Regions from separate parts of the Priestia sp. JV24 genome, predicted to be linked through region 4. Evidence: riboswitches for the same ligand, from Rfam matches in the RefSeq annotation. Region 4 holds a riboswitch; each other region holds the start of a gene.
The links. A riboswitch is a leader RNA that binds a small molecule or an ion and turns the genes downstream of it on or off. The one in region 4 is predicted to bind cobalamin.

Region 1 (5,836 bases), on a different contig from region 4:
TAAAGCGTGGATTGAAAACGGAGGAGGCCATCATACGGTTCTTTCATTAAATTTAACGACGGATCAAATCGTGAGCTATGCAAAGCTTGTTGATCTAGAGTACGTCATTATTAAGTAAGCATCACTACTTTCGAGGGAGCGCTGCTTCCTTGAAAGTGAAAATATAGCGCAACTTAGTAAAAGAACGCCGTTTTTAGAAATAAATGAAAGCGTTTTAAATTTGTGTGATAGGAAGCAAAACTAAGACAATACAAAGGGGATCTATAATCATGAGTAAAGTATCAAGTAAGTTTATCTTCTTCTTCGGCTCATTTGCCGGTATTTTATTCGGTTATGATATTGGGATTATTGCTGGTGCAGAAGGTCATATCCGTGAAGCGTTTCATTTAAGTCCGCTCTGGCTGGGAATTGTGGTTTCGTCGCTAATGGGAGGAGCAATTATCGGTTCCATTTTAAGCGGATTATTAGGCGATAAGTTTGGACGAAGAAAGTTAATTTTAATTTCGTCGATCATCTTTCTTTTAGGCTCCATCGGTTCAGCGGTTGCACCAGAGGAAATTACGTTAACGATTGCGCGCGTCTTTTTAGGTACAGCAGTAGGAACGGCTTCTTCGTTAGTTCCTGCCTATATGTCAGAAATCGCACCTGCTAATATTCGCGGGAAGCTTTCAGGTTTAAATCAGCTAATGATTGTAATTGGATTATTATTAAGCTATATTGTAGCCTTTATTTTTGAGCCGGTTCCAAACAGCTGGCGATTAATGCTTGGCAGCGCCGGTATTTTTGCAATTGTATTATGCATCGGTATGATCAAGCTTCCAGAGTCGCCTCGCTACTTAATTAAAAATGGAATGCCAGATAAAGCGCGTGAAGTGCTGCGCACGCTTCGCCGGTCAACAGCTGAAGTGGAAGCTGAAGTGTCTGAAATTGAAAGCGTAGCTGTTCATGAACAATCAGGCATTAAGCAGCTGTTTCATAAAAAGTTTCGTTTAGCTTTAATTATCGGTGTCGGAATGGCAACTTTTCAACAGATTCAAGGCTCAAACTCAATTGTTTATTATGCAACAAGCATTGCTCGTCAAGTTGGTTTAGCCCCGCAGGTAGCTGCTGGCTTTACGGTTATTGTTGGGGTGATTTTTGTGGTGACAACACTTATCTTCCTGCAGTTTGTTGATAAATTCAACCGCCGTACCATTCTTACGATTGGCGGTGCGGGAATGGCTCTTTCATTTTTCACACCGGCTATTCTAGGAGCATTAGGCGTTAATGAAGTCGTCGTGAACTGGGTTACGTTAATTGCTCTTTGCTGCTTTATCCTTTGCTATGCGTTTTCTTGGGCGCCGCTTACGTGGATCATTGTAGGAGAAATTTTCCCGCTTTCTGTACGCGGAATCGGTGCTGGGATTTCATCTGCTTTTAACTGGACAGGATCGCTGGCAGTAGGGCTTGTGTTCCCAATTTTAGCTGATCAGTTTAGTTTGGGCGTTATCTTTTCAACGTTCGGAATCATTTGCATTCTCGGTTTATTCTTCATACGTTTTGTAGTTGTTGAAACAAAAGGACGTAGCCTAGAGCAAATTGAAACGGACATGGCAGCTCGGTCTGCAAGGAAGTCTTTAAGTCCAGTTGAACATAATAAGTACGTTTGATTATGGTGAACGCTCTAATTGTAAGAACCCTTTGCTATCTCAACAAGGGGTTCTTTTTTTAGATTAGTAGGATTCTAGCTTTTATGTTGTCCTATCAGTGCTTAACAAAATGAAAGGAGAGATAGGCTATGGAAACTAATTTAAATGTGCGTTCTGCTTACAAGAAGGTAGTGACCATCATCAACAAATTCTCATATAAATAAGTAAGCTTGTTTACTTTTAACTAAATTTATTTATTAATAGGGGGATTAACTAGTTGATGAATTTGACGCTTCATGAACGTTCTGAAAAGATATTAAAGCAAAGAATTAAACAATTAAATCCGAGAGATCCATTTAACTTTGTTTTTATGGGAGACAGCAGAGGTGACGGACCAAACGATAATTGTTTCACGATGAGCGGTGAATTTGAGCTTGTATTAAAAAAGGCGGTGGAATTGAACCCGCTGTTTATTATTCATGGGGGAGACACCGTCTATACAGGGAAAAAAGAGTATTTGGAGCACTTTGTTAAGGTTGTTGAAAAAATCGCACCAAACATTCCTATGTTTGTATGCGTAGGGAATCATGATGAACTGTACCTTGATGAAAGCAATCTCGAAAACTTCAGAGCCACTATCGGAAAAGTACACTGGGTTATCGATATTCCTGTCTTCAACTTCCGGTGCATCGCACTAAATAATGTCATCAGTCCCAAGAATAAAATATATGGATTTACAGATAGAGAGCTGAATTATTTAGAGCAGCAGCTAGAGGATGCTCCTCGTAATACCGTTGTAGCCATGCATGCGCAGCCAAATATTGGCCGGTGGTCAAATCTTGAAGGGTTTCCTGTAACGACTCCTCAAAGTCAAGAATTTTTTGATTTAATTCAAGAACACCGCGTAAAAAAAGTGTTAGTCAGCCACGTGCATGCGTATGACGAGCAGTTTATTAGAAAAAACAGAAACGGGTCGTTTACGCTTGGAAGAGGCACTGATTTTGTATTGTCAGGAGGCGCCGGTGCTCCCCTTGATTTTGAGCCGCCTTTAATTTTAAATAATTATAATTTTACAGAGTTTTTTGTAAGCAGGTACGACATTTTAGGTCCTCTTCTTTGGAAGGATTTTGGACGACCTCGAAGAAATTGTTTGTAAAAACAAGAAAGTAGAAAGCTAGGTTCAAAAAAAGAGGCTGGGACAAAAGGGTTTTAGACGAAATGAAAAACGAACCATTGATCAAGATGTTTGATTAGTGGTTCGTTTTTTTTGTTAGGGTAAACGTAGGTTTCATGTGTATAGATCTTTCTAGCAGGTGATTGGAGGACAAGACGAAGACTCCTGCGGGAAGCGAAGTCTTGTACGGAAATCAACTGCGGTGTCACAAGCGATTCAGCTCATGTATCCCATTTGCCTTTAGATTGAATTCATTTCGTTATGTCTCAACCTCTTTTGGGAAAATGTGCATAACTCTTAACGAAACCTTGTAGCAGAAGGTTCAGTCAAACGTTATAATAGATAATGAATGATGATATATTCTCTATATTTGTCATATATTTGTATTACATATGTAATTAAAGAAAAACATTCACTTGATATACTGTTTAATGACTTAACTTTATCTTAAAATTCACAGTGAACTGCCTGTTTATAGAGGCTTAGAATATACACAGCAAATGGAGGAGCAATCATGGCAAACGAAAAGATGCAAGAAGGACTTAATCGTTTTATCAAGGAAGATTTAAATGACCTTTTAGGTAGACTGTTCCCCTTAATGGACCGGGAGTGTGCCGAAGAAAAAAGAAAGCTTATTGAAACAGCAGTAGAGTACATTTATTCGTCAGGATATCACCAAGGAGCAAAAGACTTGATCGAAACACATCGAAAAGACGATTACAAATTGTTAAGACAAAAATTAGCGTCAGCACCTCCTGAAAACTAATTTTTTTGCAATTTCTTTTGACAGCATAAATCTAAGGTGTTAAGATGGCTCTACATTCAAAATATTATAAACAATTAAAACTCTTATTGAGAGAGGCGGAGGGACTGGCCCTGTGAAGCCCGGCAACCATTTAACATTCTTGTTAAAAAGGTGCTACATCCTGCAAAGCGTACAGCTTTGAAAAATAAGAGAGGATTTCATAGATACTATGCCTCTCTATTCATGATAGAGAGGCTTTTTATTTTATGTGAAGGTGTTTTGAATGAACAATTTTATAAAAATGCATCAGGTGCTGTGTAACGAATGTACGCAGCTTAAAAGGGAAGATCGGTGAAAAGCCGGCGCGGTCCCGCCACTGTAATGGGGAGCAACTTATTAACCACTGTTTCATGTTGAAATGGGAAGGGATAAGAAGCGATGAACCTAAGTCAGGAGACCTGCCTGTTGTATGCACTTAAGCTCTACGGGATATAGAGAGGAGTGAGGAATACGTGTTGAGAAAAACAGACTATCTCAACTTTAGTTAAGTATGCGTATCATCTCTCTTTTCATTTCGAAAAGAGAGATTTTTTAGTTTATCGATAAAAAAATATACAGGGAGTGGAAAAAATGAGCAGTGTAAAAAGTTCAAATGTAGGTTATCCAAGAATTGGTGAAAAACGAGAATGGAAAAAAGCGCTTGAGCAGTTTTGGGCAGGAAAACTAGAGAAAGATATCTTTCTACAGGAAATTGAAGCTCTTCGTCTTGGGCATCTAAAAAAACAGCGTGACGCAGGAATTGAACTGATTCCAGTCGGCGATTTTAGCTTATACGATCACGTGTTAGATACAGCCGCTATGTTTGGTTTGGTGCCAAAGCGCTTTGAATATGACGGAGGACCGGTATCGCTTGAAACGTATTTTGACATCGCGCGAGGAACAAAAGGTGCGGTAGCTTCTACGATGACAAAATGGTTTAACACAAATTATCACTACATCGTACCCGAGCTTGAGGAATGTACGCCGGCACTTGTAGAAAATCGACCGCTTCAATTTTACAAAGAAGCAAAAGAAAAGCTGAATATCAAAGGTAAACCCGTTATTTTAGGTCCAGTAACATTTGTGAAGCTGTCAAAAGGATATAAAGAAAGTGAGTTTGAAAAAGTAGTTGAACAATTTGTTCCGCTTTATGCAACTATTTTAGCGGAGCTGCAGGCAGAAGGCGTCGAGTGGGTGCAGATAGATGAGCCGGTTTTAGCTACAACGCTATCAAAAGAAGAAATCGCGCTGTACAGAGAAGTCTATCAAACTTTGAAGGAAGCGGCACCGAATGTAAAAGTCATTTTGCAAACGTATTTTGACAGCGTTAATCACTATAAAGAAGTAGTTGCTCTTCCTGTTCATGGTATTGGCTTAGATTTTGTACATGACCGAGGCGAAAATCTCACGGCGCTTAATAAATATGGTTTTCCAACTGATAAAGTGCTGGCAGCAGGAGTGATTGACGGACGAAACATTTGGCGTGAAAATTTGGATGAACAACTTTTAACGCTTAGTGAAATTGAAGAAGCCGTATCAAAAGACCGTTTGATTCTGCAGCCTTCATCAAGTCTATTACATGTTCCTGTCACGGTAAAAAATGAAGAGACGATTGATCCAGTATTGAAAAATGCGCTCTCTTTTGCAGATGAAAAGCTGAAGGAAATCACGCTGTTAACGAAAGCGGTACAGCAAGGAAAAGAAGCAATAGAAAAAGAAATAAGTGTAAGCAAACAAGCGATTCAAGCATTAAATGGATCATCTTTTCGAAATCATCAAGACGTGCAAAAAGAGCTGAAGCAGCTGCACAGTTATAAAGCAGAGCGCCAAGCGCCGTTTGACGTACGTCAACGCGTTCAGCAAGAAGCGTTTCAGCTGCCGCTTCTTCCAACGACAACGATTGGAAGCTTTCCGCAAACAAAAGAAGTGCGAAAAGAGCGTCTAAAATGGCGTAAAGGAGAACTAACAGACGAAGCATATGAAGCGTACATTAACGAGGAAATCAAAAAATGGATTGAAATTCAAGAAAATATCGGCTTAGATGTACTTGTGCACGGAGAGTTTGAGCGTACGGACATGGTTGAGTACTTCGGTGAAAAATTAGGAGGCTTTCAGTTTACGAAGTTTGGCTGGGTGCAATCTTACGGTTCTCGCTGCGTGAAACCGCCGCTTATTTACGGAGATGTCTCGTACGAACAGGCGATGACAATAAAAGAAACGATCTACGCACAGTCTCTAACAAATAAGCCG
Region 2 (5,836 bases), on a different contig from region 4:
AATAGTCATTTTCTTCTTTCGTTTTCACAGCCAAACGGATATAGCGTCCATTTAAAAATGGAAAGTTTTCAGTATGACGAGCTACCACGCCATGGCTTGCTAAATAGACAAGCCATTCGCGCGTTTTAATAGAAGACGGAACGCTGCAAAGATAATAGTTTGTTTGAGAAGGAGAAACCAAAAGCCCCCATTCCTTTAGTTCACTCAAGGTCCGTTCCCGTTCTTGTTTAATATAATGTACGGTTTCTTTTACAAAATCTTTTTCATCCACACATATCATGCCTATTTGCTGCGACAATCCATTTACACTCCAAGGAGGCTGCTTTTTAGCCATCTTGCTAATGATTTTTTCATTTGCCAAAATATAGCCAAGACGAACCCCGGCAATATTAAACATCTTTGTCATGGAACGCACAACAATGATATGCTCATAATCCAGAATAAGAGAATCAAATGAAGGCTGATGTTCGACAAAATCAATAAATGCCTCATCAATCATTAAGTATGTACCATGATGAGCAGCAGCTTTTACTACTTTCATCCATTCCTCATGACTATACATAACGCCCGTTGGATTATTTGGATGACAAATCCACAGTACTTTTATGTCCGGAAGAATACTCATAATCAACTCTATATCCCAGCTCCAGCCATTTTCTTCAGCTAAAGGAACGTATGTCACTTCACATCCATAAGCTTTACTTGCCTGTTCATATTCAACGAAAGTCGGCTGTACAATCCCTGCTTTCTCTCCTGAAAATAACGAAGCAATAAGGAAAAACGCTTCAGCGGCGCCATTTGTAGGCAGCACTTGAGCAGCTGAAACATGATGATGAGCTGCAAGTTTATTTTTCAGCTCCGTTACTTGAGGGTCAGGATAACTAAACGCTGCACCCTTGAATTCGTTCCACTTTTCGTGAAGCACAAGGGGAGCCCCTAAAGGATTTGTATTCACGCTAAAGTCTTTTATATGCGACAAATTCTCAGCCCCTATTGCTTTTAAAAAGACATTAGGATTAGCTCCATGTGTAGGTAATAGCACTAATAACTCCTCCTAACAAAAGATATAATAACCACGTAGCATAGACCGTCCTTTTCATAATGAAAACAGCTTGTTCAATATGACCGGCTTGCAGAGGAATGAGTGGTTCACCCATTTTTGCACGATTAGATTCTATGCCTTTATATGTATTAAGCCCGCCGAGTTGAATACCTAACAGAGCAGCCACTGCGCTTTCCCCGTATCCGCTATTTGGGCTGGGATGCTTCTTAGCATCACGCTTAATCAAACTCGTTACATGCCCAAGAGAATACTGGCTTTTTGCTACATTAACAGCCGTCATCACCACTGCAGTTAACCGACTTGGAATATAGTTTAATACGTCATCGGTTTTTGCACTAAAGTAGCCGAACAGAAAGTAGCGGTCATTTTTGTACCCAACCATCGAATCACATGTGTTAATAGCTCGGTAAAAAAAGGCTAGGGCTCCTCCTCCTATAAATGCATAAAAAAGCGGAGCTGTAATACCATCACTTGTATTTTCAGCCACGGTCTCTACCGTCGCTCTGGCAATTTCTCCTTCTGACAAACGATCTGTATCTCGTCCCACAATCATACTTACTTCATATCTAGCTTTCTCCATATCTCCTAGCTGAAGCGGCTTTTGTACCTTATAGGCAGCTTCGCTTAAAGAACGAGTGGATATAGTAGTCGCAATCATTACGCCCTCTACTAAAACACCTGCTATAAAATGAACTCCGTACAAAGCATGGAGGAACAAAAAGGGAACAACTCCTGCGAGCACAGCCATACTTATCACAAGAAGCAATCCTTTAAATCGTCTTCCTGCACCTTTATTTAATCTAGAATCTATCCAATAAATCCATTTGCCAAACCAGCGAACGGGATGCGGCCAATTTTCGGGATCGCCTATAATTCGGTCAATTAGTAAAGCAATCGTCATGGCCGTCATGTGTGCAATTATCGCTTGTGTAATACTCATTTCTTCACCTCTTTCCCTTAAGTCCCTGCTCTAAGCTTATTTTCACCAGCTTGGCTACCGCTTGCCCTAAAGCGGTCATAGAGCCTGCATATTCATATAATGGTCCTTGCTGAGACGCTGCAACTGAGATGCTGTCCGTAGATGTCCCCGTAGCAATCGTCTTTGTAGCCGGATCTATGACACCCAGCTGTGACAGCGTTTTTGTTTTAGCTTCTGTGGCCGCAATAAAAAGCTGTAAAAACGCTGCATCCGTAAGCGTACCTTCCACGAAAAAAAACATATTAATTGTACCGGGAGAAGAATAGAACGGGACAGCTTCGTCAGCTGTAATATCTACTGCGTTTCCTACTCCAGCCGTTATCACGGAAGCTACTCTTACTCCGTAGCCTTCATAACAGTAAATCGCTCTTTCTTTTAACCAAACGGCTGTCATTAACCCTACGATTTGCTCATGGCGCACATTTTCTTTCATCAAATATTGCTCATACTCCAAAGAAGGAGTATCTGAATAATAGTCTTTGTGAACAAATCGATTGTAAAAGGTGTCCGTTTCCGTAATGCCTGTTCCTAAAACCCCTGAGCTGTATGTTTTATAAGAAGTCTCGGTTTTCATGATTAAAAGCTCAGGCCGTTCTTCAATTTTAAGATGTGAAAAGGGACCAATCCCCTTTTCAATTCGAACTGGAATATGGTCCCTCTTCTTATTTATTGTACACCTCAGGGTATACTGCTTTTGCTAAGTCCTCTAAGCCATCTACAATACGAGGTCCTAAGCGGTTGATTTTGTTTTGATCAACCTTCTCGATGTTACCCTCTTTTACAGCAGTCATGCTGCTCCAAGCGGGACGCTTCATAATCTCATTTTTATCTGCATCATACGTTGCGATAATAACGTCAGGGTTTAACTTAACAACTTGCTCTTCAGAAAACTTAACCCAACCCTTTTCACTAGCCGCTACGTTATCAGCACCGATCATAGTAAGCATTTCGTTCATGAACGTACCTTTTCCTGTTGTATAAATCTCAGGAGCTCCTGATACCTCTATCCATACTTTTTTACGATCTTCTTTTGAAATCGTTTTTGCTTTTTTCTCAATTGAAGCTACTTTTTCTTTCATGTCTTTAATTGTTTGATTAGCTTCTTTTGTTTTACCTGTTAATTTACCGATTTGCGTAATAGAATCATAAACCGTGTCAAACGTTGTTGAATCTTTTACAACAAATACCGGAATACCCGCACTTTCAATTTGTTTAAATACTTCATCCGAAACGCCCATACTTGAAGCGTGTGCTAGCACTAAATCAGGATTTAAAGCAATAACTTTTTCCGCATTAACGTTCATATCTCCTACCTGCGCTTTTTTCTTTACGCTTTTAGGATAATCATCGTTGCTTGTAACACCGACTAATTCTTTTTCAAGGCCAAGGGCATATACAATTTCCGTATTACTTGGCATTAAGGAAACAATTTTCTTAGGCTGTTTTTTCAACGTAATTTCTTTATCACGCGCGTCTTTTACCTTCACTGGAAATGCAGCTTGTGACGTTTGTGCCGTATCTTGCTTCGTTTTTTTATCACTGTTGCTTTGGCTGCCTGCACCGCATGCAGCAAGTACGATGACTAACAGTGCAATAATGGAATACGAAAGCCATTTTTTCATCTAAATACTCCCCCTATATATTGTTCATTGTGAATACGAAACCTCCACGTTAAAGAAAAAGCAAATGATCATGCAAAAAGCAGCGCTATCCCGTTTTTCCGCTTTGACTATGTATACTGCTCGCCGGCAGCTTCAAAATAAAAAAGCTTTACTTTCAATTGAAAGCAAAGCAGGTAACGTCAAGATAAGCAGGAAAAGAATCCGTTCACTATACTTGATATGTATGTTCATTACCCTGCTTCACCCTTCCTCGAAGGTTTCACAGCTAACAATAAGGCAGGTCTCCTGACTTACGCACAAAGCGCTTACAGTGGCGGGACCGCGCTGGTTTTTCACCAGACTTCCCTTTTCACTCAATCTTTAAATTGAGACCTTATTGCTTTACGATTATTCACTTGTCCTAGTATACCCCACTCATGGAAAAATGGAAATAGCCATTCTCACAAAAAAAAGCTGCAAGAATGCTCTCGCAGCTTAAGGAATTAAAGAGTTGCTAAAAATTCACGGACCGCTTCAGGCGTTTTAGCATTTGCACTGTGCAAGTGTGCAATTTTTTCACCGTTTTTATATACAAGAAGAGAAGGAATACCCATTACATTGTTTTCAGCAGAAAGTTCTTCAAACTCATCCTTGTCAATTTTAAACCATGCTTTATCTGTATTTTCATCAACGATTTCATCAATGAACATATCCAAACGTTTGCAATCAGGACACCACGTTGTCGTAAAAATCCCAACGCTTAGTGTTTCGTTCTTAATTTGTTCGCGAAATTGTTTTTCTTCCGTAAATTGTTTCATTGTGTTACCTCCAGCATCTATTCGTTCCTTCTCACTATTCTATGGTAAGAAGTCTGACTTCATTATAAACGATTTTTTTATCGTTGTGCTAATGTTTCAGCTTATTTAGACCCTAACGGTTTTAGACGTAAAAAAATGCTAGCTTAAAAAAGCTAACATTTCGAAATCGCAGAATGTTGTGTCTATTATCAGCTAAACCATTTAGGCGGCATGTTTCGGTTCCAATAAATTTTCCCTAAATCATAATGCTTCTGAAAATTATCTGCAGCCGCATGATAGTGAAAATTAAACCAGTATCCATCTTTTGGAGGATTTTCACGCCGTACATGAAATCGTATTAAGTCCTGACCGGTTTCCCGGTCATATACATGGAAAATCTTTTCACCGTAGCCAGCAGCAGGATGCTCGCTTATCTCGAGATTCTGAATTGACTGTTCACGTTCAGTGCCAATGTCGGTCAGCACTTCTTCAATTTTAGGTAACACTGCTTGACGAAATTCATCTTCAATGACAGGTCCAATTTTTGTTCCGAATTTTTCCACTGACTGTTTTTCAGCTGATTCCATTGCATACGTAACAAATGATGAAACGTCTTCATATTTTGGTTCTTCATATGGCAAATGAATATCTTCTATAACAGCTGTGACAGGAGTTGTTTCTCTTACATACCCTGCTTTATGTTGCTTGTCCGCTTTTGCATCATCAACGTATAAATATTCTGGTGGAGTGACAAGCCCAAATGTAAATACTGTAATAAATACAACTAGCATTCTTTTTATCCATCTAGGCATTCGTATCTTTCCTTTCTCATCTTTTCCCATATGGTCTTTTCATATCGTAAAATTCATTGTCATAACTCACTAGGTATTGTAACATACTTATTAATTTTTTACCTATATTTGCTTATTCATTTATGCTGTCTACGGGCATTCGACAACTTTTTAGTTAGCACCTTCCTTCTTCTGTTTGAGGTTGTCACACCGAGCGGAAACCTATACAAGATATTCCTTTTTTGCTGGATGCTTAAACACAAAAGTATTTTTATGTTCAAAAATATATCATACTTTTATGAACTTTAGATGAAATTCACAAAAAAAACTTCCAAAACTTTTTAATTCCTAAAAGGTTTTGGAAGTCTTTTCAATGAGCGTGATTCTTTTTACTTTTTTGTTTATTTTTGTATATCAATTGTCCCGTAATGAAATTTTGATGTTTTTCGTTTTTGCACGGTAAATCCATGCTCTTCAAAACGACTGCTTTTCCAATGATCTTTTAGCACGACCTTTTGTTTGGCTACTCTTTTTGCTTCTTGTATAGCCATGGGCGTCAGCGTGGTATACAGTGCTATTGCTTTAATACCGTTAATTCCATTCGA
Region 3 (5,836 bases), on a different contig from region 4:
CGTCGTGTTGGCTTATCACTTTAAATCAGCTAACTTTACAACTGGCGATTTTGCTCCGTTTGGTTTTAATGGTATCCAAGCAGCCATTTCAACAGGTGGCGTTATGTTTGCTTACCTAGGACTTCACCCTATTGTTTCTGTAGCCAGTGAAGTTAAAAACCCGCAGCGTAATATTCCAATCGCGCTCATTATCTGTATTGTACTTTCAGCGATTATTTACACAGCACTGCAAGTATTGTTCATTGGTAACATCCCGGCTGATATGCTATCAGGAGGATGGGGAACAATTCAAGAGCAATTCTCTTTACCATTTAAAGATATTGCACTTATTTTAGGCCTTGGCTGGTTAGTAACGCTTGTTATTTTTGATGCTATTTTATCACCAGGCGGTAACGGGAACATCTTCATGAATACAACTTCTCGTTTAGTTTATGCTTGGTCTCGTAATGGAACATTATTTAAACGTTTCTCAAAAGTAGATAAGAAAACAGGAATTCCACGTGCGTCACTATGGCTATCATTTGGAATGTCCGTATTCTGGACACTGCCATTTCCTTCTTGGGAAGCGCTAGTAAACGTATGTTCAGTGGCACTTATTCTGTCTTATGCGATTGCGCCAATTTCAGCTGCTGCATTCAGAGTAAATGCAAAAGATCTTAAAAAACCTTTTAAATTAAAAGGCATGAGCGTTATTGCTCCTGTATCATTTATTTTCTGTTCATACATCGTATATTGGTCAGGGTGGACGACAATTTCTTGGCTGCTAGGATCACAGCTTCTAATGGTTGTTATCTACGTAGCGTTTAAGAAATACGTACCAACTGACGTTGTAAAATTTGCACAGCAGCTTAAATCTGCTTGGTGGCTAGTTGCTTATTATATTATTATGCTTGTTATCTCTTATCTAGGTTCATTTGGTGGAGGACAAGGTGTGCTAAGCAACCCGCTTGACTTAATTTTAATTGCTCTTGTTTCACTTGGTATTTTCTACTGGGCGAAATACACAGGTTTACCAAAAGCAGTTATCGATACAGATGATTAATAAAAAAACACGGCATGAATTCATGCCGTGTTTTTCGCTTGTATAGGGGGTGTACTCTATTTACTTATCAAACAGCCACGTTTTTAATATAGCAGCATACTCACGAGAGTAGGCTTGAAGTTTAATTGAATTTGGTGTCTTTGCACCTAAAGGATAAACGTCAAAACCTTGACGTTTAGCAATAATAGAGGCGCGAAATAAATGAAAATCACTGCTAACAAGGACGACTTTTTTGTGTTGAATATCAACTTTCTGTTTAGTAAAAGTAAAATTCTCAAAAGTAGAAGTTGACTGATTTTCTTTTATAATTCGATTCTCTTTAATTCCTTCTTTCCGCAGAAAACGATAGGCTGCCTCTGCTTCAGAAATTGCTTCATCGGATCCTTTTCCGCCCGTTACGATAACTTTTGTTTGTTGATGTGCTTGTAAATAAGATAAAGCCGTCTTTACTCGTTCTTTTAAACTAGGAGACATTTGGTCACCATCTACTTTAGAACCTAAAACGAGCACATAATCTGCGTTTTGCGGAACAGGCTTGTGAGCAGTTTGATACATACAAAAAGATATAATTGCTATATAAAGAACAAGAGAACCAATAAAGGTATAAATCATTTTTTTCTTCAACTGTGAGCACCTTCCTAGCTATTTCATAAGATGTTTGGAAAATAATTGTTATTATAGCATACGAGACCCAAATAAGTATAAACACAGTAATATATAATAATAGAAGAAAATCGTTATTGTGAATGGTTATAAAATTCGTTACAATAAAGAATAAATGATTTTAAAAGTGCCTCTAAGGAGGATAATAGGGAAATCGGTGTAAATCCGGTGCAGCCCCCGCTACTGTAAATGTGGATGAACCTGCAAAGACCCACTAGTCAAACTAGGAAGGGTGCAGAAGTAAAACGAAGCATAAGCCAGGAGACCTGCTTTTAAAAACCCCTTATTTTTCGGTGGGAGAAATAAGTCAAGACAATGTGTTAATGAGCGCATGACCAAACCTTGACTTTTACAGTTAAGGTTTTTTTATGTGGTAGGGAGTGGGAAAAGTGAAAAAAGGAAAACCGCTTATGATTCAAGGAACGCACTCAGACGCTGGAAAAAGCATGATTGCTACAGCATTTTGCCGTATTTTTAAAGAAGACGGCTATCAAACTGCACCGTTTAAATCGCAAAATATGGCGCTTAATTCATACATTACAATGGATGGAAAAGAAATTGGCAGAGCGCAAGGAATTCAAGCAGAAGCGGCTGGAGTAGAAGCAACAACCAATATGAACCCTATTTTAATTAAACCAACTCGTGATCATGAATCTCAAATTGTCGTTCACGGAAAACCGCTACGTAATATGTTTGCTTTTCAGTATCGGCAAGAATTTTTTAATGAAGGTTTGAACGTTATCACGGAAGCTTATAAAGAGCTTGCCAATCATTATGATCGAATTGTGATTGAAGGCGCTGGAAGTCCTGCCGAAGTCAATTTGAACGATCGGGAACTCGTAAATATGCGTGTTGCAAAAATAGCAGAAGCGCCTGTTGTGCTAGTAGGAGATATTGATAAAGGTGGCGTTTTCGCGAGCCTAGTGGGTACTCTTCAATTGCTTCCAGATGAACACAAGTCTAGAGTTATCGGGGTGTTAATTAATAAATTCCGAGGAGATTTAGAACTTTTAAAACCAGGTTTGAAGTGGTTTGAAGAATACACGGGTGTTCCGGTTCTAGGAGTTATTCCTTATATGAACAACGTGGAAATTGATGCGGAAGATTCGTTATCACTTAGAAATTACTCAACGCTTGTGAATCCGTTAAAAGAAATTGATATTGCGGTCATCTCGTACCCGCGCATCTCAAATTTTACAGACATCGATCCTTTAAGCTTAGAAGAAGACTGTCACGTGAGGCTTGTAACCAAGCCGTCGCAATTAGGTACGCCTGATTTAATTGTTTTACCAGGAAGCAAAAATACGATTGAAGATGCGCAGTTTTTACAAGAAAGCGGCCTGGCTCTAGCCATTAATCAAGTATTGAACACAACGAACGTTCACGTCATTGGCATCTGCGGAGGATATCAAATGCTAGGGGAGACAATTACAGACCCTGATGCAGTAGAATCTCGGATTGAATCCATTAAAGGGCTGGGCTTGCTTCCAGTGGAAACGGTTATGACAACCAGCAAAAAAACAGAAAGAGTTGCTGGGTATGTCCAGCTAGAAAGTGAAAGAGTTTCGATTGAAGGCTACGAAATTCATATGGGAAAGACGATTTCTAAGAGCACCACGGAAGCTTTTGCAGTGGTAGAGCATGAAAAAGAAGGAACGGTTAAAGACAACGTCATTGGCACGTATGTTCATGATATGTTTCATAATGATGCTTTGCGCAGAGCTTTGCTTAATCAAATTCGTAAACATAAAAAATTGCCGCCTATTACGGACACATTCAACAGTCGCCTGCAAAAAGAGGAATCTTTTTCAAAAGCAGCAGCATATGTGAGAGAAGCCGTAGATATGGAAAAGCTGTATCAGTTAATAGACAACTATAAAAGCCCGGAGCAAACACAAAAAGTATAGCTTGTAGAGGCTTTCGCTTGTTTTTTTGCCGAGAACTTTAGTACGCTATTCTACGTTGCCTAGTTCAACAGTCTAGCACTCGTAACAAATAAAAGATGATTGTTTCCAACTTAATGCATGGTGGAAGCATGGTTTATGGACAGGAAAATGAATGGTTAATGTAATATAAAACATCACGCCTCGTTTCCTAGAGGAGCTGAACGTATTGATTTTTAAACGTATTTTTTTTAACAAAGCATCTATTTTATACATAGTCAGTTTATTTATTGTATGTACTTCGGTAATTATGGGCGTATTTATTGGTACAGTTTCGTTAACCGTAGGAGATACAATCAAAATTATTATTGGCCACCTTACCGGGCTATCCTTATATCACGGTCCCGAAAACATGGATTTAATCATTTGGCAAATTCGTTTTCCAAGAGTACTGGTGGCATTTTTAGTAGGAGCTTCGCTTTCAATAGCAGGGGCTGCCTTTCAAGGGCTATTAAGAAACTCTCTTGCTGATCCTTATACGATTGGGGTTTCCTCAGGTGCAACCCTTGGCTCTGTCATGGCAATTTATTTTCATTGGAGTATTTTTGGTTTGTCTATCTTCACGCTGCCTGTAGTCGGCATTGTATCTGGTTTTATTACTCTTCTTTTAGTTTTTGGTATTACGAAACTCGCAAGCGGCAATTTGGCCAATGAAACCATCATCTTAGCGGGGATTATTTTATCATCCTTTATGAGCGCGCTTATTTCATTAATTGTGGCTCTTTCTCCCGAAGAAGATGTAAGACAGGTTTTATATTGGCTAATGGGAAGCGTATCAATGAGAGGATGGTCTCATATTCAAATTTTAGGGCCGTTCTTTTTGATTGGTACAATTATGCTGTTGTTACATGTAAAAGAGCTGAACGGCTTAGCATTTGGCGATCAATCCGCTCAGTTTATGGGAATAGACGTAAAGAAGAAAAAAAGAATGATTTTAATAGGTGCATCCGTATTAACAGGGGCTGCGGTATCAGTATCTGGGGCAATTGGATTTGTTGGCTTAGTTATCCCCCATGTAGTGCGTCTCGTAGCGGGAGCTAATCATAAGCATGTACTGCCGCTTTCTATTTTAATTGGAGGAAGTTATTTGGTTTTAGCAGATTTATTGGCACGAACGATATTAGAACCTCGTGAACTGCCGATTGGAGTCGTAACCGCCTTAATTGGTTCGCCAATCTTTACCCTGCTCCTTGTAAAAGAACGTATGCGGAAAAGAGGAATATCATGATTGAACTATATAATGTGACAGGAGGATACGATAGGCAGCAGCCGACCGTTCGTGACATCACGTTCACCGTAGACAAAGGTTCTTTTGTCGCTTTACTAGGACCAAATGGAAGCGGGAAAACAACGCTTATTCGCTTGATTATGAATGTATTAACCATTCAATCAGGCGAAGTGAAGGTAGAAGGAAAGTCAGTGAAGGCTTATTCACCAAAACAGCTGGCGCAAAAAGTTGCAGTCATGACGCAAGAAAATCAAATTGGGCTAGAATTTACGGTTCAAGAAATTGTTTCACTTGGACGTTACCCTTATCAGGCAAAAGGATTGTTTAGCACTGTATCAGCACAGGATGAAGAAGTGGTGGAAAGCGTGATGAAATTAACAAACGTTTGGCACTATAGAAATCATACTTTTCAATCGCTGAGCGGTGGAGAAAAACAGCGGGTTTTACTGGCTAAAGCACTGGCGCAAGAACCTGACTACTTACTTCTTGATGAACCAACGAATCACTTAGATGTAAAACATACGATGGAACTGCTTCAGCTGTTAAAAACGTTACAGCAGGAAATGAGCTTAACGGTTCTGGCCATTTTGCATGATCTCAACATCGCCTCGCTGTTTGCAGATAATGCTGTGTTACTGAAAGATGGAAGAGTAGAAGAAACGGGGATGGATGCTATTTTTCAGGATGCAGCTACGTTAAAAAGAGTATATGGGGTTGATTTGCATGTATTTCACCATCCCGCTGTGAACAAGCGGCAAATTGCTTTTGTGCCGCCGTATCAATATCCAGAGACGGACTTTCATGAGTTATATCAGTTACAAAAGGAACCGGGCAACCTATGTTTATCCTTTGTTCGTCCTTTGAGAACTCTTTCACTGGGTTCAAATGAAACAGGCCTAGACTGGTGTCAAGAAATTGTTCAACAGCAAAGCAGTGCTAACGCGGCGTGGAAATCTGCGT
Region 4 (5,836 bases):
ACTGGATACCATAGTTCTAGATCTTCAAAGTCTGCACTAACAAGCGCAATAACTCTTTTATTTTCTAAACGCATCGTCACACCTCCGCCATCAGTATAGCATGTTGGAGAATAAGATTGAAAATAAGGGACTAAATTGTACATAATTAAAGGATTTTTCAAGTGCTCTTCAGAAAATTTTCGTATGCCAAATGGTCTAATTTTATATTTTCACTTGACTGAGGACAAACATCACACTACAATTTGTAGTGTGATGTTCATAATGTTGTAAAATTATCCAAATAAGAAAGACTTTCTGATTTAATTGCTACATTTCTTTTTTCGGGCTTTTACACTACATAATGTAGTGTTTTTCAAATACACTTAAAGGAGGAAGTAAATTGAATAAAAACGTCGAAATTGGTTCACTTATTATTCGTTTAGTATTAGGTTTTACATTTTTAGTACACGGCTTTCAAAAATGGCAAGGCGGGATTGAAAATACAGTAGGGTTCTTCGATAGCTTAGGAATCCCTGGTTTCATGGCATATATTGTTGCAACCATTGAACTCGTAGGTGGGATTCTTATTATTCTTGGCCTAGCAACAAGAGTCGTATCTGCTTTATTTGTGGCAGTTATGCTTGGCGCCATTTTTACAGCCAAGCTTAAAAGCGGATTTGTTGGCGGGTTTGAGTTTGATATTGCCTTAATTGCCATGTCTGCTCACTTATTTCTTGCAGGAAGCCAGTTCCTTGCTCTTGATGCAGTGGTATTCAAAAAGAAAGAAACTGCCTTTTCTCTTCAAGAAGAAAGCAGTAAATAAAAAAAGAACGCTTATACTCTCCCAATATAAGCTTTGAGATTAGTCCCCGCCGTTTGAGGCGGGCTTTTTTTATATTTGCAGCAGCAAATTCGCAAATAAAGAAGAACGCTCGGACAACGTATCAATTTGAATATGTTCATATTCCGCATGTATTCCTTTTCCGCATGCTCCTAATCCATCCAACGTGGGAACGCCAATGGCCGCTGTAAAATTGCCATCACTTCCCCCGCCCACAGCTGCTTCTTCCAATTTCATACCCAGTTTCGCCGCGATTGACTGAGCGCATTCAAATAGCTCTTCCGTTTGTTTAGACTTGACCATCGGAGGACGATTCATACCTCCCGTTACTTCGAGCTTAATCCCTTTTAAAATGGGTGTTAAATTCAAAATAATATCCGTCATGCGTTTTGCTTCTTCTTCTGTAGAAACACGTAAATCCACGTGCGCTTCTGCATATTCCGGCACTACATTTGTACCGCTGCCGCCGGTAAACGTCCCAACGTTTACCGTTGTACCTTTTTCATAATCAGTTAAGCTCTGCAGAAAAATCACTTGGCGCGCCAGCTCTTCAATCGCATTGATTCCTTCTTTGTGGTGATTACCCGCGTGTGCTGCTCGTCCCCATACTTTTACGGTGAAAATCCCCGCTCCTTTGCGCGACGTTTTTAACGCACCTGAACCCGCCACCGCCGGTTCCGCTACTAGCACTGCTTCACTTCTTTGTGCTTCTTCTTCAATGTATTTTTTAGAAGAAATTGACCCAATCTCTTCATCCGAATTGCAGAAAAACACAATTTTTTTATCGAGCGATAAGCCAAGCTCTTGAATCGCTTTAATCGCCCATATAGATTGGACAATGCCGCCTTTCATGTCTAAAATTCCCGGACCGTACAGCTTGTTTCCCTCTGTTCTTAGACTCAGCCTTCCCTTTTCCCATACCGTGTCAAAGTGACCGATAATTAAAAGCTGCTTTTCTCCTTCTCCAATCGTAAATTTCAAATGGTTTCCTACTTCTTTTTCTTCTATGATTTCGTACCCTACCCCTAAACGCTTTTGAAATAGCTGCGTTAAATACATTCCACACTGATCTACTAGCTCTTTGCTGTAGGACGGTGATTCTTTTTTCACAAATCCGACTAAATCTTCAAGCATCTCTTGTTCGTGTTCTTTTAAATAACTAAATACACTTTGTTCTACCATTACCTGACTCAAATCAATTCCTCCTCCAAACAACCCCTGCTGCTTGCATTAAATGCTTTTATTTATCGTACGTATAACTATGTTCTACGTTTCACATAACGATCTTAAATTATCCTTAATTATAATGGTTTTCAGACAATTTTCCATCCTTTAAATACAGATAATACTTTAACTTATTCATAACCGACCGAAAATAGCCATAAACTTCAACAAATTCATACAAAAAAGCTTCAATCTTCAACAGATTAAAGCTTTCGTTTGACTAATTGACATTTATTTTAATATTTTTCCCTTTTGACTTCACACTCACAAAAACAAACATAGACACTAAAAAAACAAACAGAATAATGCCAACCATTTCAAAGTTTACTTCGGCCCATGGGTTAAAGAAAGTGAATGCTAAATAGAACGACACACCATACGCGAGGACAACAATAACCCAGCCCATCAAGCGAGAAGCAGATTGTCCAAATTTACTCGATTCATTCACCATTTTATGTACAATCAATGAATCGATTGTATCTGTTAGCATCATACCAAACATAAACACTAGTCCCAACAAAAGCGGCGTATACTTGCCTGCGTTCCCTACAGCTAGAGACCACACGGCCGTTTGACTGACCGTTTCGGCTGCTAAAGCGAACAATGCTCCTACAAGAATAATTAAAAAAGGATTCGTTGTTCCTTTTGCGATTTTCGGAATAAACTTCCCTTTTAACCCGCTCAGCTGAAACTCTTCCTCTTTATTTTTGGTTCGAAGCAAATGATATGTGTTTAATGTCCCGATTAGAAAGAGAGAGATAATGGATACCCAAGATGCAAAATGATCGAAATACGATGGAAACGTAAAATTCTTCATCATCACGCCCAGCATCCCGGCCGTGACGGCCACCATTCCTCCGTGACCTAGTGAAAACAGCGTTCCGACCCACGGGGCAAAACGGCTGCCCATTCGCCAATTATATCGAGTCTGGCCATCAATAAAAGCTAAGTGATCTGCATCCAATCCGTGCCTGATTCCTAATAAAAAGACAAGTAAAAAAACTGATAAACCTTCCATTTCCTACACTCCTTTTTTTAAAATAAAACGTAAAAAAGCCTCAATTCTATAGAAATTGAGGATGTGTCGGCATATGAAAATAAACAGCAATTGCTCACTGCGTACCTTGATACACCGCCTCTTTCCTAGAAGAGTCAAGTGTACAGAATAGGTAGGTCTCCTGGCTTGAGATCATCATTTTCTACCGCCTTCCCCGTTTTGAGTGACGATAAGATAGAAAACTCCCTGCTTACAGTGGCTGGACCGCTCGAGATTTGCACTCGATTCCCTGTTACCTCTTACGCTATGTAAGAGCACCTAAACTGTGCGAATAATTCATTTTCTTCTTCATTATACTAGTACCGCTTACAAATGAATAGAGAAAATTCAAATAGAAAAGCCCTGCTAAACTTTACATGCTTAGCAGGGCTTTTTAAAGCAATTAAACTACTTCTACCATTACGTCTACGTTACCGCTGATTGCTTTTGAATACGGGCAGTATGAATGGGCTAGGTCTACATATTTTTTAGCTGTTTCTAAATCTAAGCCTTCGATATGAGCTTCAAGCGCTACTCCAATTTTTACTCCTTGATCAGCTTTATCAGGAAGCAGCTGAACAGTAGCTTTCACTTCACTTCTTTTGATTTCTACGTTATGTTTTTTCAACATAAATTCTAACGCGCTGTTGAAACAAGCACTGTATCCAGCTGCAAATAGCTGCTCTGGGTTTGTTGCTGTTGTTGCTTCTCCACCAAGCGCTGGCGGTGTTGCCACGTCTAAGTTAAAGATGTTATCTAAAGAGTGAACTTCTCCTGTTCTTCCACCTGTGTTAACAACTGTTGTTTCATATAAAGCTTTCATGTATAAATCTCTCCTCTTTTTTAGTAATTGTATTAAAAGTTTTTCATTTATCGTTTCTGTGATTTAATTGTACACAATTTAATTTTAAAAAACAAGTATTAAATACATTAAAAATTTCCCAATAAAAAAAGCCGCATATGTGCGACTTTTTCTTAATAATATTGAGACTGCCTGTCATAAGCTGATTTTCGAAAAATAGACAGATTGGTAATAGCTCTCATGATTTTCGTATTAAAAATAACATAATGAATAAACAGCGCCAGCACGCATCCTAAAATAGCTCCTGTTAACACATCGAATGGATAGTGAACGCCAACCCATACGCGTGAAAATGCAATAAGTGCACCTATTATAACCCACATGCGTCCTGAGCGTTTGAAATGCAGCCAAATGGTAAAAGTGATAACTAATGCAGATGTAGCATGATCGCTTGGAAATGAAGAATTCGCGGCGTGATCAATGAGCTGATTCACGTGGTGAGAGATAAACGGACGATCTCGATAAGCAAATAAACTAATCACTTTATTGATAATGACTCCTGTTGCACAAGCACACAAAGCTTGAAATGCTACAACACGGCTGCCGTTTTTATTAATAAGTAAAAACAAGCCGAGTAAAACGATAAGTACATACTGGGCATAATCTGCAAAGAATACCATCAGCGAATCTAGAGGCTTTACGTGTGAGGCATACTGATTCACCGCGTGGAAGATGGTATAATCTACTGAATTAATAGCTGATAACATAATCGAAATCCTTTCTTATTTTTAAATGTCATTAGCTATCTTATCAGTTTCTTGAGAAAATGAACATGTTTTTGTCAGAAGCTTCCTAACTGGTATTTATAAATAATGTACTCAAGCTCAGTAGTAAATCAACGCCTTTCGCCTATTAACTCACCTGTGAGTGATCCACAATATTTTTTTGCAAAAAGATCTCTTCTAAAGAAGGTTCTTCGACGTGAACTTGATAAATGTCGATGCCGCATTGAATCAATTCGCGAATAATAAGAGGAATATTTCTTTCTTTTTGAAGCATCACTTTTGTGTACATGTGATGGTATTCAACTTCGGGACTCAACGTACGGAAAAACTGTTGAATGTATTCTTTGTGACTGTTTGGATAAGGATCATGTTTGATCATCACCGTTTTTTTCGCTTGATATTGAAAGCGCAGCTCTTCCATTGTACCTTCTATTAAAATGACCCCATTTTTCATAATCGCTACACGTGTACAAATCTTCTCAACTTCATTTAAATTATGAGACGTCATAAAAATTGTCTTGCCTTGATTTTGGAGTTCTCTTATTAGTTCATGAATGTGGAGAGCAGATTCAACGTCTACTCCAGAAGTTGGTTCATCTAAAAAGATAAGATCTGGGTCTGCTACAATTGCTTGAGCAATTCCTAACTTCTTTTTCATTCCAAATGAAAACTTTCCAACTTTCTGATGCTCATGTCCTTCTAGTCCTACTTTCTTCAGTACATTACTACAGTATTCTTTCGAAAAACGATGGCCGTTTACCTTTAAAAAATAGCGCAAATGATTGAGCGCTGTCATCTCATCATAAAAGTTAGCATAGTCAGGAAGCACACCTATTTTCTTCTGAAGCTCTAAATCAATATCACTCTGTCCCAGCAGCGTAAATTCTCCTGCTGAAGGAAATGAAACGCCGGTAAGCATATTAATAAATGTAGACTTTCCTGCTCCGTTTCTTCCTAAAAATCCGTAAATTTCCCCTTGTGATACCTGTAAATTAATACCGTTAACAACTGTTTTAGATCCATATTTTTTAGTTAATTTACTTGTTTCAATAGCATACATATTATACTTCTCTCCTTTTAAAACTCCAAAGTGCCGTACATAAACAAAGTGCTGCAAAAATAAGAAGAACTGTTAGATACCCTTTCTCCAGCTTTAAATAGTAGTAGGG

Region 1: it holds a riboswitch for cobalamin, as region 4 does, so the genes downstream of both, metE (5-methyltetrahydropteroyltriglutamate--homocysteine S-methyltransferase) here and OK414_RS01430 (sodium:proton antiporter) in region 4, are expected to answer to the same signal.
Region 2: it holds a riboswitch for cobalamin, as region 4 does, so the genes downstream of both, OK414_RS10160 (ABC transporter substrate-binding protein) here and OK414_RS01430 (sodium:proton antiporter) in region 4, are expected to answer to the same signal.
Region 3: it holds a riboswitch for cobalamin, as region 4 does, so the genes downstream of both, OK414_RS15940 (cobyric acid synthase) here and OK414_RS01430 (sodium:proton antiporter) in region 4, are expected to answer to the same signal.

Annotation. Positions count from the first base shown of each region.
Region 1 is NZ_JAPCIN010000020.1:648,653-654,488, reverse strand. It holds gene araA (L-arabinose isomerase) at 1-118, shown strand, start outside; gene OK414_RS18715 (sugar porter family MFS transporter) at 270-1,649, shown strand; gene OK414_RS18710 (metallophosphoesterase family protein) at 1,909-2,784, shown strand; gene OK414_RS18705 (hypothetical protein) at 3,317-3,568, shown strand; SAM riboswitch class I at 3,649-3,759, shown strand; cobalamin riboswitch at 3,839-4,028, shown strand; gene metE (5-methyltetrahydropteroyltriglutamate--homocysteine S-methyltransferase) at 4,178-5,836, shown strand, end outside.
Region 2 is NZ_JAPCIN010000015.1:163,965-169,800, reverse strand. It holds gene cobD (threonine-phosphate decarboxylase CobD) at 1-1,042, opposite strand, end outside; gene cbiB (adenosylcobinamide-phosphate synthase CbiB) at 1,017-2,003, opposite strand; gene OK414_RS10165 (adenosylcobinamide amidohydrolase) at 2,008-2,616, opposite strand; gene OK414_RS10160 (ABC transporter substrate-binding protein) at 2,705-3,664, opposite strand; cobalamin riboswitch at 3,922-4,055, opposite strand; gene OK414_RS10155 (thioredoxin family protein) at 4,147-4,461, opposite strand; gene OK414_RS10150 (YpjP family protein) at 4,650-5,252, opposite strand; gene OK414_RS10145 (class I SAM-dependent methyltransferase) at 5,633-5,836, opposite strand, start outside.
Region 3 is NZ_JAPCIN010000020.1:179,284-185,119, reverse strand. It holds gene OK414_RS15950 (APC family permease) at 1-1,042, shown strand, start outside; gene OK414_RS15945 (YdcF family protein) at 1,103-1,666, opposite strand; cobalamin riboswitch at 1,814-1,994, shown strand; gene OK414_RS15940 (cobyric acid synthase) at 2,086-3,612, shown strand; gene OK414_RS15935 (FecCD family ABC transporter permease) at 3,818-4,876, shown strand; gene OK414_RS15930 (ABC transporter ATP-binding protein) at 4,873-5,836, shown strand, end outside.
Region 4 is NZ_JAPCIN010000007.1:62,660-68,495, reverse strand. It holds gene OK414_RS01445 (type 1 glutamine amidotransferase domain-containing protein) at 1-74, opposite strand, end outside; gene OK414_RS01440 (DoxX family protein) at 380-802, shown strand; gene OK414_RS01435 (M20 family metallopeptidase) at 872-2,035, opposite strand; gene OK414_RS01430 (sodium:proton antiporter) at 2,265-3,062, opposite strand; cobalamin riboswitch at 3,195-3,378, opposite strand; gene OK414_RS01425 (organic hydroperoxide resistance protein) at 3,484-3,903, opposite strand; gene OK414_RS01420 (undecaprenyl-diphosphatase) at 4,056-4,649, opposite strand; gene OK414_RS01415 (ATP-binding cassette domain-containing protein) at 4,795-5,727, opposite strand; gene OK414_RS01410 (ABC transporter permease) at 5,729-5,836, opposite strand, start outside.